Regions from separate parts of the Streptomyces sp. NPDC058741 genome, predicted to be linked through region 2. Evidence: riboswitches for the same ligand, from Rfam matches in the RefSeq annotation. Region 2 holds a riboswitch; the other holds the start of a gene.

Region 1 (5,822 bases), on a different contig from region 2:
CCATCGGCGGCGGATGTCCATACCGGCCATGCTCCCACCTCACCAGGCACCGTACGACGGCGGGCGGCGCGCGGGCCGGCCCCCGGGATCAGCCGAGGTACAGCGCACCGTGCGCGGTCGGCCCGCCCAGGTCGGCGAGCTCCGCCTCCGTCGGCGCCCGCCTGCCCGTGCCGATCAGCAGCGCGTCCGCGTCGCGGAACGACGCCGGGAGCGCGCGGGCGGCGATCCGCTCCAGCATCGCCCGGGACCGGGCGAGCCCTTCCGCCGGCGGCTGCTCGGCGTCCGGGAGGTACGCGATCAGGTCCAGGTGGTGCAGCGTCCACTCCAGGACGTACGCCGAGAGGTAGTCCGCCACCGTGAGGACCTCACCGCGGGTGGCGACCCGGGCGGCCGGATCGGCGAGCGAAGCGGCGCGGCCCGCGGCGGAACCGACGTCGTCCAGGTGGAACGTGAGCAGGCGCGGATCCTCGTACGCCGCGGCCAGCCGGACCGTGAGCGCGTCGAGCGGGTCCTCACCGGTCGGTGGTGTGCGGGAGACCTCCCAGTAGGTCACGGCGTCACGGGTCGGTTCCCCGTCGGCGGGGGTCGCGAGGGTGATCAGTACGTCCTGGGCGTCGATGACCAGATGGCACACCAGGTCCCGCACCAGCCAGCCGGCGCAGCCGGAGGGCCTCGCGAAGTCCCCGTCGGAGAGGCCGGCGACGGCCCGGCGCAGTGCCGCCCATGACATCGAGAAGAGATCCACCCCCGGCAACGTAGTGAGGCGCCCGGGAGGGGGCGACCCGGCCCCCTCCCGTCGCTCCGGCCGGCCCCGCGGCCGAGAGCCCCGGCACCGCGGCCGGGGCCCGCGCGGGGCGACGTCAGTGTCCGGGCGCGGCCGGCCGGCCCGCCGCCAGCGCCACGAGTTCCTCCGCCGTGCGCGGCCCCGGCTCGTCACCGGGCAACAGCCCCTGCGCGCGCAGGAGTTCCGCCGCCGCGGCGCCCCACGGCAGGCGCAGTCCGGCCTGCCGGAGGAGATCGGTGCGGGCCAGGGCCGCGGGCGCAGGCCCGGTGCGGACGCCGGACGGGGTGAGCAGCGCCGCGTCGTCCGCCCAGGCCAGGGCGAGATCGACGTCGTGCGTGGCCATGACCACGGTCGTGCCGCTCGCGCGCAGCCCGTCGAGCGTGGTGAGCAGCCGCTCCTGTCCGTCGGGGTCGAGTCCCGCCGTCGGTTCGTCGAGGATGAGGACGCGGGGCCGCATGGCGACGGCGCCCGCTATGGCGGTGCGTTTGCGCTGCCCGTAGGAGAGCAGGTGGGTGGGCCGGTCGGCCAGGGCGGTGATGTCCAGGGCGGCGAGGGCCTCGGCCACCCGCGCCCGCACCTCCGTGTGGTCCAGGCCGAGGTTCAGCGGCCCGAACGACACGTCCTGCTCGACGGACGCCGCGAACAACTGGTCGTCGGGGTCCTGCACCACCAGCTGCACGGTCGTGCGCAGCCGCGTCAGGCCCTTGCGGTCGTACGTCACCGGCTGCCCGGCGACCGTCAACCGGCCCGCGCGGGGCCGCAGTCCGCCGCTGAGCAGCCTCATCAGCGTGGTCTTGCCGCTGCCGTTGCGGCCGAGCAGCGCGAGCGCGCGCCCCTCGCGCACGTCGAAGTCGAGGCCGCTGAGCACGGCCGGGCCGTCCTCGTAGGCGAAGGACGCGCCCCGCAGGGCGACGAGGGCGGGCTCGCTCATGTCAGCGGCCTCTCCAGGACGAAGGTGACGGCGGCCAGCGCCACGAGCAGCGAGCCGCTGGCAGCGGTGAAACGGGCGGAGACCCGGGCCTCGGGCACCAGGACGCGCAGGGTGCCGTCGTAGCCGCGCCCGGCGAGCCCCGACTGCAGCCGGGCCGCCCGGTCGAAGGCCCGGACGAACGCGGTGGCGCCGAGACCGGCCAGGGAACGCCACTCCGCGGCCCGGCTGGTGTGTCCGAGCCGGGCGGCCTGGGCCTCCCGGATGCGGCGCAGGGAGTCCAGCAGCAGGAAGCTCATCCGGTACGTCACGAGCGCCACGTCGACGACCGGTGCGGGCACCCCGGCCCGGACCAGGCGCGGGAGCAGGTCGGACAGGGGCGTGGTGAAGGCGAACAGCAGCACGCCGAGGGAGGCCGCCGAGGTGCGCAGCAGCAACTCCCCTGCCCGGTACGGCCCGTCGGCGGCCAGGGAGACGAAGCCCCGCTCCCCGCCGACCTGGACGAGCAGCGTGACCGCGCCGGTCACACAGAAGCCCAGCGGCACTCGGTAGGCGCGCCACAGCCGCCGTCCGGGCACCCCGGCGGGCCCCAGCAGCAGGGCCAGGGCCGTCAGCAGCACCAGGGCCGCGCCCGGCCAGGGCGGCAGCGAGACCGCCAGGACGGTGAGGCCGAGTCCGAGCACGGCCTTGTCCACGGGATGGCGGCGGCGCCAGCGGCTGCGGTGCGCCGCCGCGTCGATCGGCAGCACGCGGCCTCAGTCCCGCGCGCCGGTGGACTCGCCGGCGGGGCCGCTCCCGGTCTGCCGCTCCAGCACCCGCCGCTCGCCCTGCCGCCGTCCCCGGCGCAGCCCGAAGTAGTAGGCGAGGACGCCGGTGCCGAGGGCCGCCTGCAGGGAGAACAGGGCCGACTCGATCTCACCGGACGGCGGCTCGTACAGCGGCGAGAACCACGGCTCGTAGTCCGGCTTCAGCTCGGTGATCGCCGTCTCCGCCTCGCCGTCGGCGCCCGTGAACGGTTCCTTCTTGTGGTCGCCGAGGCCGAGGGCCAGCGGCAGTACGGCGAGCGCGGCCACGACGAGCAGCAGCGCCAGGTTGATCTTCGTGTTCCGCTTCACCGGGCCACCGCCTCGGTCCCGGTTCCGGTCTCGGTCCCGGTCCCGCTTCGGGTCCCGGTCCCGGTCCCGGCCCCGGTTCCGGTCCCGCTTCGGGTCCCGGTTCCGGTCCCGGTCCCGGTCTCGGCCCCTGTTCCCGCCCCGGCCCCGGTCCCGGCCTCGGTCCGCTTCCCGGCGACGAGGACGCCCAGCCGGGTCAGTTCGCCCTTGCTGGACTGCACCAGCAGCCGCATCACCAGCACCGTCAGCAGGCCCTCGCTCACCGCGAGCGGGATCTGGGTGACGGCGAAGATGGACCCGAACTTGCCGAGCGCCCCCCAGAACCCGCTGCCCGGGTCGGGGAAGGCGAGCGCCAGCTGCACACTCGTGACGCAGTAGGTGGACAGGTCGGCGACGAACGCCCCGCAGAACACGGTTGCCATCAGCGGCACGCCGTAGCGCCGCAGCACCTTGTAGACGGCGTACCCGGCCCAGGGCCCGACGATCGCCATGGAGAAGACGTTGGCGCCGAGCGTGGTGAGCCCGCCGTGCGCGAGCAGCAGGGCCTGGAAGAGCAGGGTGATGGTGCCGAGCACCGCCATGACCGGAGGGCGGAAGAGGATCGCCCCCAGGCCGGTTCCGGTGGGGTGGGAGCAACTGCCGGTGACGGACGGCAGTTTCAGCGCCGACAGGACGAACGTGAAGGCGCCGGAGGCACCGAGGAGCAGGGTGCTCTCGGGGTGCTCGCGCACTTCTCGGGTGAGTGACCGGACCCCGTGGACGACGAACGGCGCCGACGCGACGCTCCAGGCGACCGCGTGCACCGGAGGCAGAAAACCCTCGGCAATGTGCATGGCTCAGCAGACCCTCTCCAGCACCTCGTGGATGGTTGACGCGCCTTGGCCGGTCTCCTGGCTGACGGGTACCACCGCCCGAACTCCGCCTTCCCGGGTCCGTGAGGACCCAGTGGCTGCCCGCGAGGGCCGGAGCCGGACTTCCCGATTCACAGTGGCGAGGGCCGCACCGGCATCACACCGGATTTCCCGTTCACCAAGGCCTGGTGACAATAAGGCCGGGGTGAGCGCGATGACAAGCCGCCCCGGGGGGCGCGTCAGGGGGCGTCCGCCGGCACACCGGCGCAAGCCTGCTCAGTCGTCGCCCTCCTCGTCCTCGCGGTCGCCGCCGTCCACGGACTGCTGGTCCTGAGGCGGTTGCGGTGTCTCCGCCTGATCCCGGGGGAGGCCGGCCGTCTCCTGTCGCGGGCTCCCCGGGCCGGACGCCGGTGCGGCGGGGGGCGGTGCGGTGGGGGAGGGGGTGACATCGGCCACTGTGCCGGCGGCCGGCGCCCCGGCGTTCCCGGGATCCGACGTGAGGGGCCCGCCCGACTCGGCGTCCTGCGCGGCCGACGGTGAGGCCGGGCCGCTCGCCGACGGCGACGGGTCGGGTTCCGTGCCCTCGGTCGAGGTGCCGTCCGGCGAGAACCACTGCATGCCGAGGAACATCGCGGCGAGGAAGAGCGCCGCCGCGGCGGCCATGGCGGCCACCCGGGGCCGGCCGGCGGGTCCGCCGCGCGGTGCGGAGCGCTGCCCCCGCCCGCCCCGCACCGCGCGCGGCCCGGTGGGCAGCGCGTACGTGGCCGGGCTGCTCGTCTCGCCCGCGGCGAACACGCCCGCCCCGGCGGGCCGTACCGGGGCCGTGGCCTCCGGCAGCGGCTCGGGGAGCCCCCGCCAGGCACCGCTCGCGAACCACTCGGCCGCCTGCTGCGCGGAGGGCCGGTCCTCGGGCTGTTTCGCGAGCAGCCCGAGCAGGTAGTTCTCGAAGGCCGGCGGCAGCTGGGCGACACCGAGCTCGCGGGGCGGTACGGGGGCGGAGTCGAGGTGCTGGTGGAGGAGCGCCACGGCGCTGTCCGCCTCGAAAGGGGCCCTGCCGCTGAGCAGTTGGTAGAGCACGCACCCCAGCGAGTACATGTCGGAGGCCGGGCCCGCGGGCTTGCCCAGGGCGCGTTCCGGTGCGAGGTAGAGGCCGGTGCCCACGATCTGCCCGGTCGCGGTGAGCGCCGCTGAGGGGTCGTCGAGGAAGCGCGCGATGCCGAAGTCGCCGATCTTCAGGGTGCCGTGGGCGTCCATCAGGAGGTTGGCCGGTTTCACATCACGGTGGACGATGCCCCGCGCGTGCGCGGCGGCCAGCCCCGCCGCCGCCTGGGCGGCCAGCACCGCCACCCGCTCCGCGGGCAGCGCCCCCGACGTGGACAGCACCCGGGCGAGGCTGTCGCCCTCGACCAGCTCCATCACCAGGTACAGCCGGTTGTCGTACTCGCCGAAGTCCAGCACACCGACGACGTTCGGGTGGTTGAGACTTCCGGCGGTCTGGGCTTCCAGACGGAAGCGGGAGGCCGCCGTGGCGTCGGTGTCCTGGGGCAGCAGCAGCTTGACCGCCACCGCTCGGGCGAGCGTCTCGTCGTACGCACGCCACACCTCTCCCATTCCACCGCGCCCGATCTCCACATCCAGCCGGTAGCGGCCCGCTAGCAGCACACGTCCTCGTCTCATGCTCAGGGGAAGTCGCCGCAGCCCGAAGTCCTCGTGTCCACACGGGGATTGGTGGGGATGCCGCAGCCGACCCAGGATACTGGCGCCACATGACCGCTCCGCTCCCGAGCCATGTCCCCGGACGGAACGGTCCCGGACATCCCGGAGCGCGGGCCCCGCACGCCGGAGGACGCCCCGGCTCTCGCGGCCCGACGGGGGCTCAGACCGGCGCGGCCGGGCCCTGTTCCCGGCGCGCCAGCAGCACCACCGCCAGCGCCGGTACCGCCGCCAGGACCAGCCACGGCACGGCCGTCGGCAGCCCCCGGTCGAGCAGGGAACCGGTGGCCGCGCTGCCCGCGAGGACGATCAGACCGGAGACCGAGGACAGCGCACCCGTGGACAGCCCGATCCGGTGCTCCTCGGCGAGGTCGGGCACCCACGCCCGGGCCGCGGGCACGACGAGCGTCTGCCCCACGGTCAGCAGTACGACG
Region 2 (5,822 bases):
CTCTACGAGCTGCGCGACCACGCCTCCGGGCTGAACGCGGGCCGCTGGGACTACCTGTTCTCCATCGTCAAGAACTTCCGCGACGGCGGCGCGAAGTTCGTGCTGCCGGACCGCAACGCCGTGACGATGACGGCGCCGTTCATGCGCGCCTATACCGAACTCCTCGTCCGCACCTGCCACAAGCGCCGCGCGCACGCCATCGGCGGCATGGCGGCCTTCATCCCGTCCCGCCGGGACGCCGAGGTCAACACGGTCGCCTTCGAGAAGGTCCGCGCCGACAAGGACCGCGAGGCCAACGACGGCTTCGACGGTTCCTGGGTCGCCCACCCCGACCTGGTGCCGATCGCCATGGAGTCCTTCGACAAGGTCCTCGGCGACAAGCCGAACCAGAAGGACCGGCTGCGCGAGGACGTCGACGTCAAGGCAGCCGACCTCATCGCCGTCGACTCGCTCGACGCCAAGCCGACGTACGCGGGCCTGGTCAACGCCGTCCAGGTCGGCATCCGTTACATCGAGGCCTGGCTGCGCGGCCTGGGCGCCGTCGCCATCTTCAACCTGATGGAGGACGCCGCCACCGCCGAGATCTCCCGCTCCCAGATCTGGCAGTGGATCAACGCGGGCGTCGTCCTCGACAACGGCGAGCGCGTCACCGCCGAGCTGGCCCGCCGGGTCGCCGCCGAGGAACTCGCGAACATCCGCGCCGAGATCGGCGACGACGCCTTCGCGGCGGGCCACTGGCAGCAGGCGCACGACCTGCTGCTGAAGGTCTCCCTCGACGAGGACTACGCCGACTTCCTGACGCTGCCGGCGTACGAGCAGCTCAAGGGCTGACGGCCCGACGCGGCGGGCAGGCCGCTACCGCTCCGAGCGGCCCAGGGTCTTCCCCGGGGCCACTCGGCCGCGTACGGCCTTCATGGCCGTCGGATCGGGGAAGCCCTGCTCGCGCCGGTCCCAGACGACCTCGTCGCCGACACGGACGACGAACACGCCGCCGGTGTCCGGCTTCAGGGCCGGCTCCGTCAGCTCGGCCTCGAAGGTCGTGAGCGGCTCCCGCGCCGGCCAGGCAGCGCGGGGCAGCCAGCGGCATCGGCGTGCAGTACCCGATCTCGACGCGGCCACTCACCCGAGGTGCACCGACCAGTCCTGCTCGGCCGCGGGCTCGCCGTGCAGGTCGGGGACCTGCCGGAGCCACGCGGGGCGTCCCTGCTGGTTCCTCGCCGTGCGCAGGGCGTCCTCGGCCGCGAGCTCCTCCCTGCTGGGGAAGCCGGTGGGCAGCCAGGACGCGGAGGCCCGCACGCGCGCGTCGAGGTACGTCACGTACGCCTCCCGTGCCTCCCGCGGGCCGGCGAAGGCCGGGTCGTCCGCCAGCCAGGCGTCCGGGACCTCGGCGAGGATCGCGCGCAGCAGTTCCTCGGTCACCCTGGGCGCGAACTCCGCGTCGGCCGACCGCACGTCGGGCGCGTGGTGGCCGAGGGCGTGGTGCCGCAGGTCGTACGCCTTGGCGGGGTCGCTGCCGTCCCAGCGGTGGTGGAAGACGAGGGCGGCGCCGTGGTCGATCAGCCACAGGTGCGGGCGGGCGACGCCCAGCGTGGGCCAGACCATCAGGTTGGAGCTGTGGACGGTGCGGTCGACGTTCACTGTGAGGGCGTCGAGCCAGACGATCCGGCCGGCCTCCAGCGGATCGACGGGGAAGACCCGGGCGATCTCCGGGGTGAGGTCCCGGGCGCCCGGCAGGAAGTCCATGCCGAGGTTGACGCCCGCGCTGGCCGCATGCAGGCCCCGTACCTCCTGGTGCGGCTCGTGCTCCGCGATCGCCGGGTCGAAGTGCACCAGCACCAGCTCGGGGAAGCGCAGTCCGAGGGCTCGGGCCAGTTCGCCCACGATCACCTCGGCGACGAGTGCCTTGCGGCCCTGCGCGGACCCGGTGAACTTCACCACGTACGTGCCGAGGTCGTCGGCCTCGACGACGCCGGGGACGGAGCCGCCCGAACGCAGCGGCTCGACGTAGCGGGTCGCGGTGACCTCTCTCAGCATGTCCCAGGGCCCCGCAAACCGTGTACCCGGCCTCTCACCGCCGACTCCAGTGCATACTGCCCGAGCATACAAACCAGGACGGCCCGGCGCGGGCGGCGACCGCCCGAGCGCTCCCGGCCCGCCCTCGTCATCGGCCCGGCCGCCTCGCGCGGCGCCGCGCGAGGGGAGGGAGGACGTACAGCCCGAGGATCTCCGGCAGGGGCGCCACACCGGGGCCTCCCGCCCGGACCCAGGAGACGACGTCCTCGGTCGCGTCCCGGTCGTTGACCAGCCCGAGCCAGACCGGCCGGGCACCGGCGGCCCGGCCCGCCGCCGACGGCTGGACGACGATGACGTTCGCCTGGTCGCAGACGTCCAGGCAGCCGGAGATCCGCACCGGCGCCGCGGTGCGCAGCCGTTCGGCCTGGGCGGCGTGGTCGACGCCGGTGACCTTGGGGCTGCCGCAGCAGCAGTCCCGGCAGACGACGACACGGCACGGAAGCGCTCCGGACGGTGTTGCGGACATGGCCGCACCTTCCCTCTCCCCGGGGAGATCCGCCCCGGTGGTTCGTCGAGGAGGCGACCGCGTGAGTCTCCTGGCTCTCGGGTCGACACCGCTCCCGGCCTTCCCACCCGGGCGCGGGCAGTGGCCTGTTCGGGACCGGCTCGCCGATCACAGTGGCGGGACCGCGCCGGGTTCACACCGGCTTCCTCGTTCCGCCGTCGCCTTGTTCGGCGAGCATCATTCCATGAGTGGATTCGGCAGCGGCAGATAGCGGGCGTCGGCGCCGTCCGCGCCCGTCCAGCGCAGCAGCAGGTTCGTCTTGGCGGGCAGGGTGGGTGAGGCGAGCAGCGCGCCGATCTCCGGGAGGTCGTGGCGGGCGAGTGCGCGCCGGACGGCGGGCCAGGGGTCGAACCCGGCGTGCCGTTCGGCGAGGGTGCCGGCGATCTCGGTGAGGTGGTTGACGACCAGGCAGTACACCAGCCGCTCCCAGCCGGCCGCCCGCGTGACGTCCGGCAGCAGTTTCACGCCCTCGGCGTCCCGGTACAGCACCTGCACGGGCATGCCGCCGGCGTCCACGGCGACCAGGGTGTTCTGCAGATGGGCCTCGATGACGACGCCCTGCCCGAAGGCCCTCAGCGCCGGGGGCACCGCCCGGGCGAGGTAGGCCCGCCACCAGGCGTCCGGGTCCCTGACGCGGTCGAGCGGGTTGCCGTCGAAGCCCTCGACGAGGCCGGCGGCCAGCAACGGGGTCGCGCCGGGCAGCAGGACGCCTCCGAAGCCGTCGCGGACGAGGACGGCCAGGGCCTCGAAGGCGAAACCGGCGGTGCGGTAGCCGCGGTCGCTCAGCCAGGCCGGGGGTCCGTCGAACGTCCCGAGCGCGGCGCGCACGGCGGCGTCCGTCCGGCGCAGGGAGAGCAGGTCGCGGCGCCACAGCCGGCGGATGTCGTTGGTGATGCGCACGTCCAGGCTGAACTTGAGGAAGAGGTCCCGCTCGGGCGTGTGGAGCGTACGGATCGCCGCCGTCGGCCAGGTGTCGAAGGCAGTGGTGCCGAGCCGGACGAGCCGGCCGTCCGCGAAGGCGGCCTCCAGCTCCCCCGCGGCCAGTTCCAGTTGCCAGGGGTGGGCCGGCAGCAGCCGGTAGCCGGCCGGGGCCGTGCCGAGGGCGTCGAGCGCGGAGGTGTCGCCCTCCTCGACGACGGTGTCCTCGCGCAGCCCGAGCAGGGTCAGCGGGAAGCGGGCGTGGGCCTCGGGCGCGTAGGGCAGCCAGTCCGCCGCGGGGCCGCTGCCGCGGGCCTTGGGGGCCGGGTGGTGGGGGTGGCCGGTGAGCAGGCACTGCTCGGAGCGCAGGTAGAGGTCGTCGGGCGGGGTGGCACGGTGGGCGAGCAGCGCGGCGACGGCCTCCCTGCTGTCGATCATCTCGGCGGGCAGTTCGTGGTTGGACAGCCCGGTGTGCCGGCGCAGCTCCTCGGCGACGAGTGCGACCAGTCCGGTGTGGCCGAGCCGCCGCCAGCCGCCCGGCACCCGGACCTCCGGGTCGGCGGGCCGCCGGGTGCCGCGGACGCGGAGCAGGCGGTCCGTGCCGGGCAGGTGGTGCACCCGGTGCTCGCCCGCCTGCCGTACCGGCCGGGCGACCTCCCGCAGCAGGCAGTTCAGCAGCGGCACGGCGGCGTAGGCGTCGGCTGCGGCCGGGGGGTCGCCGGGGGCGCGGTCGCCCTGGCCGGAACCGCCCCGGTCGGAGTCGCCGTCGGCGGTCGGGGGCATACGGTCCACGCGATCCACTCGTTCCCTGTGTGTTCCGTGTCCTGGGTTCCTGGGTTCCTGGGTTCCCGTGGTCCCTGCGGCCCCTGCGGCCCCAGCGGTTCCTGCGGTTCCTGCGGTTCCTGCGGTTCCCGTTGTCCTTTCGGACTCCGGGACGTACGGGCGGAGATGATCATTATGTCGGTCGTCGTCGTCCCGCCGTGACGCCCTGTTCGTCACGCCGTGACGCCCTATCCGTACCCGAGGAGCCCGCCCGTGCACCGTCCCCCCAGCGCCGAGGCCGAGGTCGCCGACGAGCTGTCCGCCGTGCGGCCCGGCCTGCTGCCGCGGTACGAGGCCGCACTGCCCGGTGCCCGGGCGGCCGTGCTGTCCCGGCTGTGGCGCGGTCTCACCCATGATCCGCTGCCCTGGGTCACCCGCCGGGAGCGGGGCGGCGACGGCCTGACCCTGTACCTGCGGGACGGCCGCCGGCTGCACGGCCCGCGTCCGGATCCGTACGCGACGTGCGCCTACGTCACCGCCGTACGGCTCGACGGGACGGACCACGAGGATCCGGCCCGGCTCGTGGCCGAACTCGCCGTACCCCACTGCGCCTCCTTCGCCGGTGAGCTCGGGCACAGCGTGGCCTCCACGGCGCTGGCGAGGGCGGGGCAGGAGGACGTCGAGGAGGCCTGGCCGGAGAGCGACTGGGAGTGGGAGCAGCGGATCGTCGACGGGCATCCGTTCCACCCGACCTGCCGTTCCCGGCCCGGTTTCTCGGTGGCGGAGCAGCTCGCCTACGGGCCCGAGCACCGGCCGCTGGTGGAGCTGGGGCTGGTACCGGTGCGGGCGGAGGCGTGCCTGCTGACGGGTGAGTGGCCCGCCGGCCTGCGGGAGGGGCGGCACCTGGTGCTGCCGGTGCACCCCTGGCAGGCGGCGCACGTGCTCAAGCGGTCGTGCGAGGAGCGGCGTCCCGCACATCCGCTGATGTCGCTGCGGACACTCGCCCTGGCCGGCGGCGGACCGCATGTGAAGACCTCCCTCAGCACCCGGCTGACGTCCTCGGTGCGGGACATCTCGCTGCCCTCGATCGCCGCGTCCGCGGGGCTGTCGGACTTCGCCGCGATCCCCGCGGCGCGCACGGACGGGCTGCTGCGCGTCACCCGCACCCTGGGGGCGGCCGCCGGCTCCCCCGATCTCGCGGCCGTGCTGCGGGAGTCGCCGCAGGTGTACGCGGACGGCGGGGAGCGGGTCCTGCCGGTGGCGGCCCTGGCCACCACCGGGCTGCCCGGCTCCCCCGGGTGGCTGGCCGGCTTCGCGCGCCTGGCGCTGGCCGTCGGGCTGCGGCTGCTGGAGCTGGGCGTGGCCCTGGAGGCGCACGGCCAGAACCTCCTGGTCGTGCTGTCGGCGGCGGGCGAGCCGGTGCGGCTGGTCTACCGCGACCTGGCCGACATCCGCGTCAGCCCGGCCCGCCTCGCACGCCACGGCATCCCGGTCCCCGAGCTGCCCGCCCGCATGGTCACGGACGACGAACAGGCCCTGCGCCGCAAGCTGTTCGGCTCCCTGG

Evidence for each region. Region 2 has a riboswitch for cobalamin ahead of ACFW6P_RS10430 ((2Fe-2S) ferredoxin domain-containing protein). Riboswitches for the same ligand answer to the same signal wherever they lie in the genome.
Region 1: it holds a riboswitch for cobalamin, as region 2 does, so the genes downstream of both, ACFW6P_RS17440 (energy-coupling factor ABC transporter permease) here and ACFW6P_RS10430 ((2Fe-2S) ferredoxin domain-containing protein) in region 2, are expected to answer to the same signal.

What each region holds. Positions count from the first base shown of each region.
Region 1 is NZ_JBHYQH010000019.1:31,969-37,790, reverse strand. Features, by position in the region: partial or broken gene ACFW6P_RS17465 (hypothetical protein) at 1-4, opposite strand, end outside; gene ACFW6P_RS17460 (maleylpyruvate isomerase N-terminal domain-containing protein) at 89-745, opposite strand; gene ACFW6P_RS17455 (ATP-binding cassette domain-containing protein) at 861-1,715, opposite strand; gene cbiQ (cobalt ECF transporter T component CbiQ) at 1,712-2,461, opposite strand; gene ACFW6P_RS17445 (energy-coupling factor ABC transporter substrate-binding protein) at 2,468-2,827, opposite strand; partial or broken gene ACFW6P_RS17440 (energy-coupling factor ABC transporter permease) at 2,962-3,657, opposite strand; cobalamin riboswitch at 3,687-3,873, opposite strand; gene ACFW6P_RS17435 (protein kinase) at 3,952-5,352, opposite strand; partial or broken gene ACFW6P_RS17430 (MFS transporter) at 5,552-5,822, opposite strand, start outside.
Region 2 is NZ_JBHYQH010000009.1:144,765-150,586, forward strand. Features, by position in the region: gene aceB (malate synthase A) at 1-831, shown strand, start outside; partial or broken gene ACFW6P_RS10420 (SelT/SelW/SelH family protein) at 856-1,123, opposite strand; gene ACFW6P_RS10425 (HipA family kinase) at 1,120-2,034, opposite strand; gene ACFW6P_RS10430 ((2Fe-2S) ferredoxin domain-containing protein) at 2,162-2,539, opposite strand; cobalamin riboswitch at 2,584-2,769, opposite strand; gene ACFW6P_RS10435 (IucA/IucC family protein) at 2,756-4,297, opposite strand; gene ACFW6P_RS10440 (IucA/IucC family protein) at 4,532-5,822, shown strand, end outside.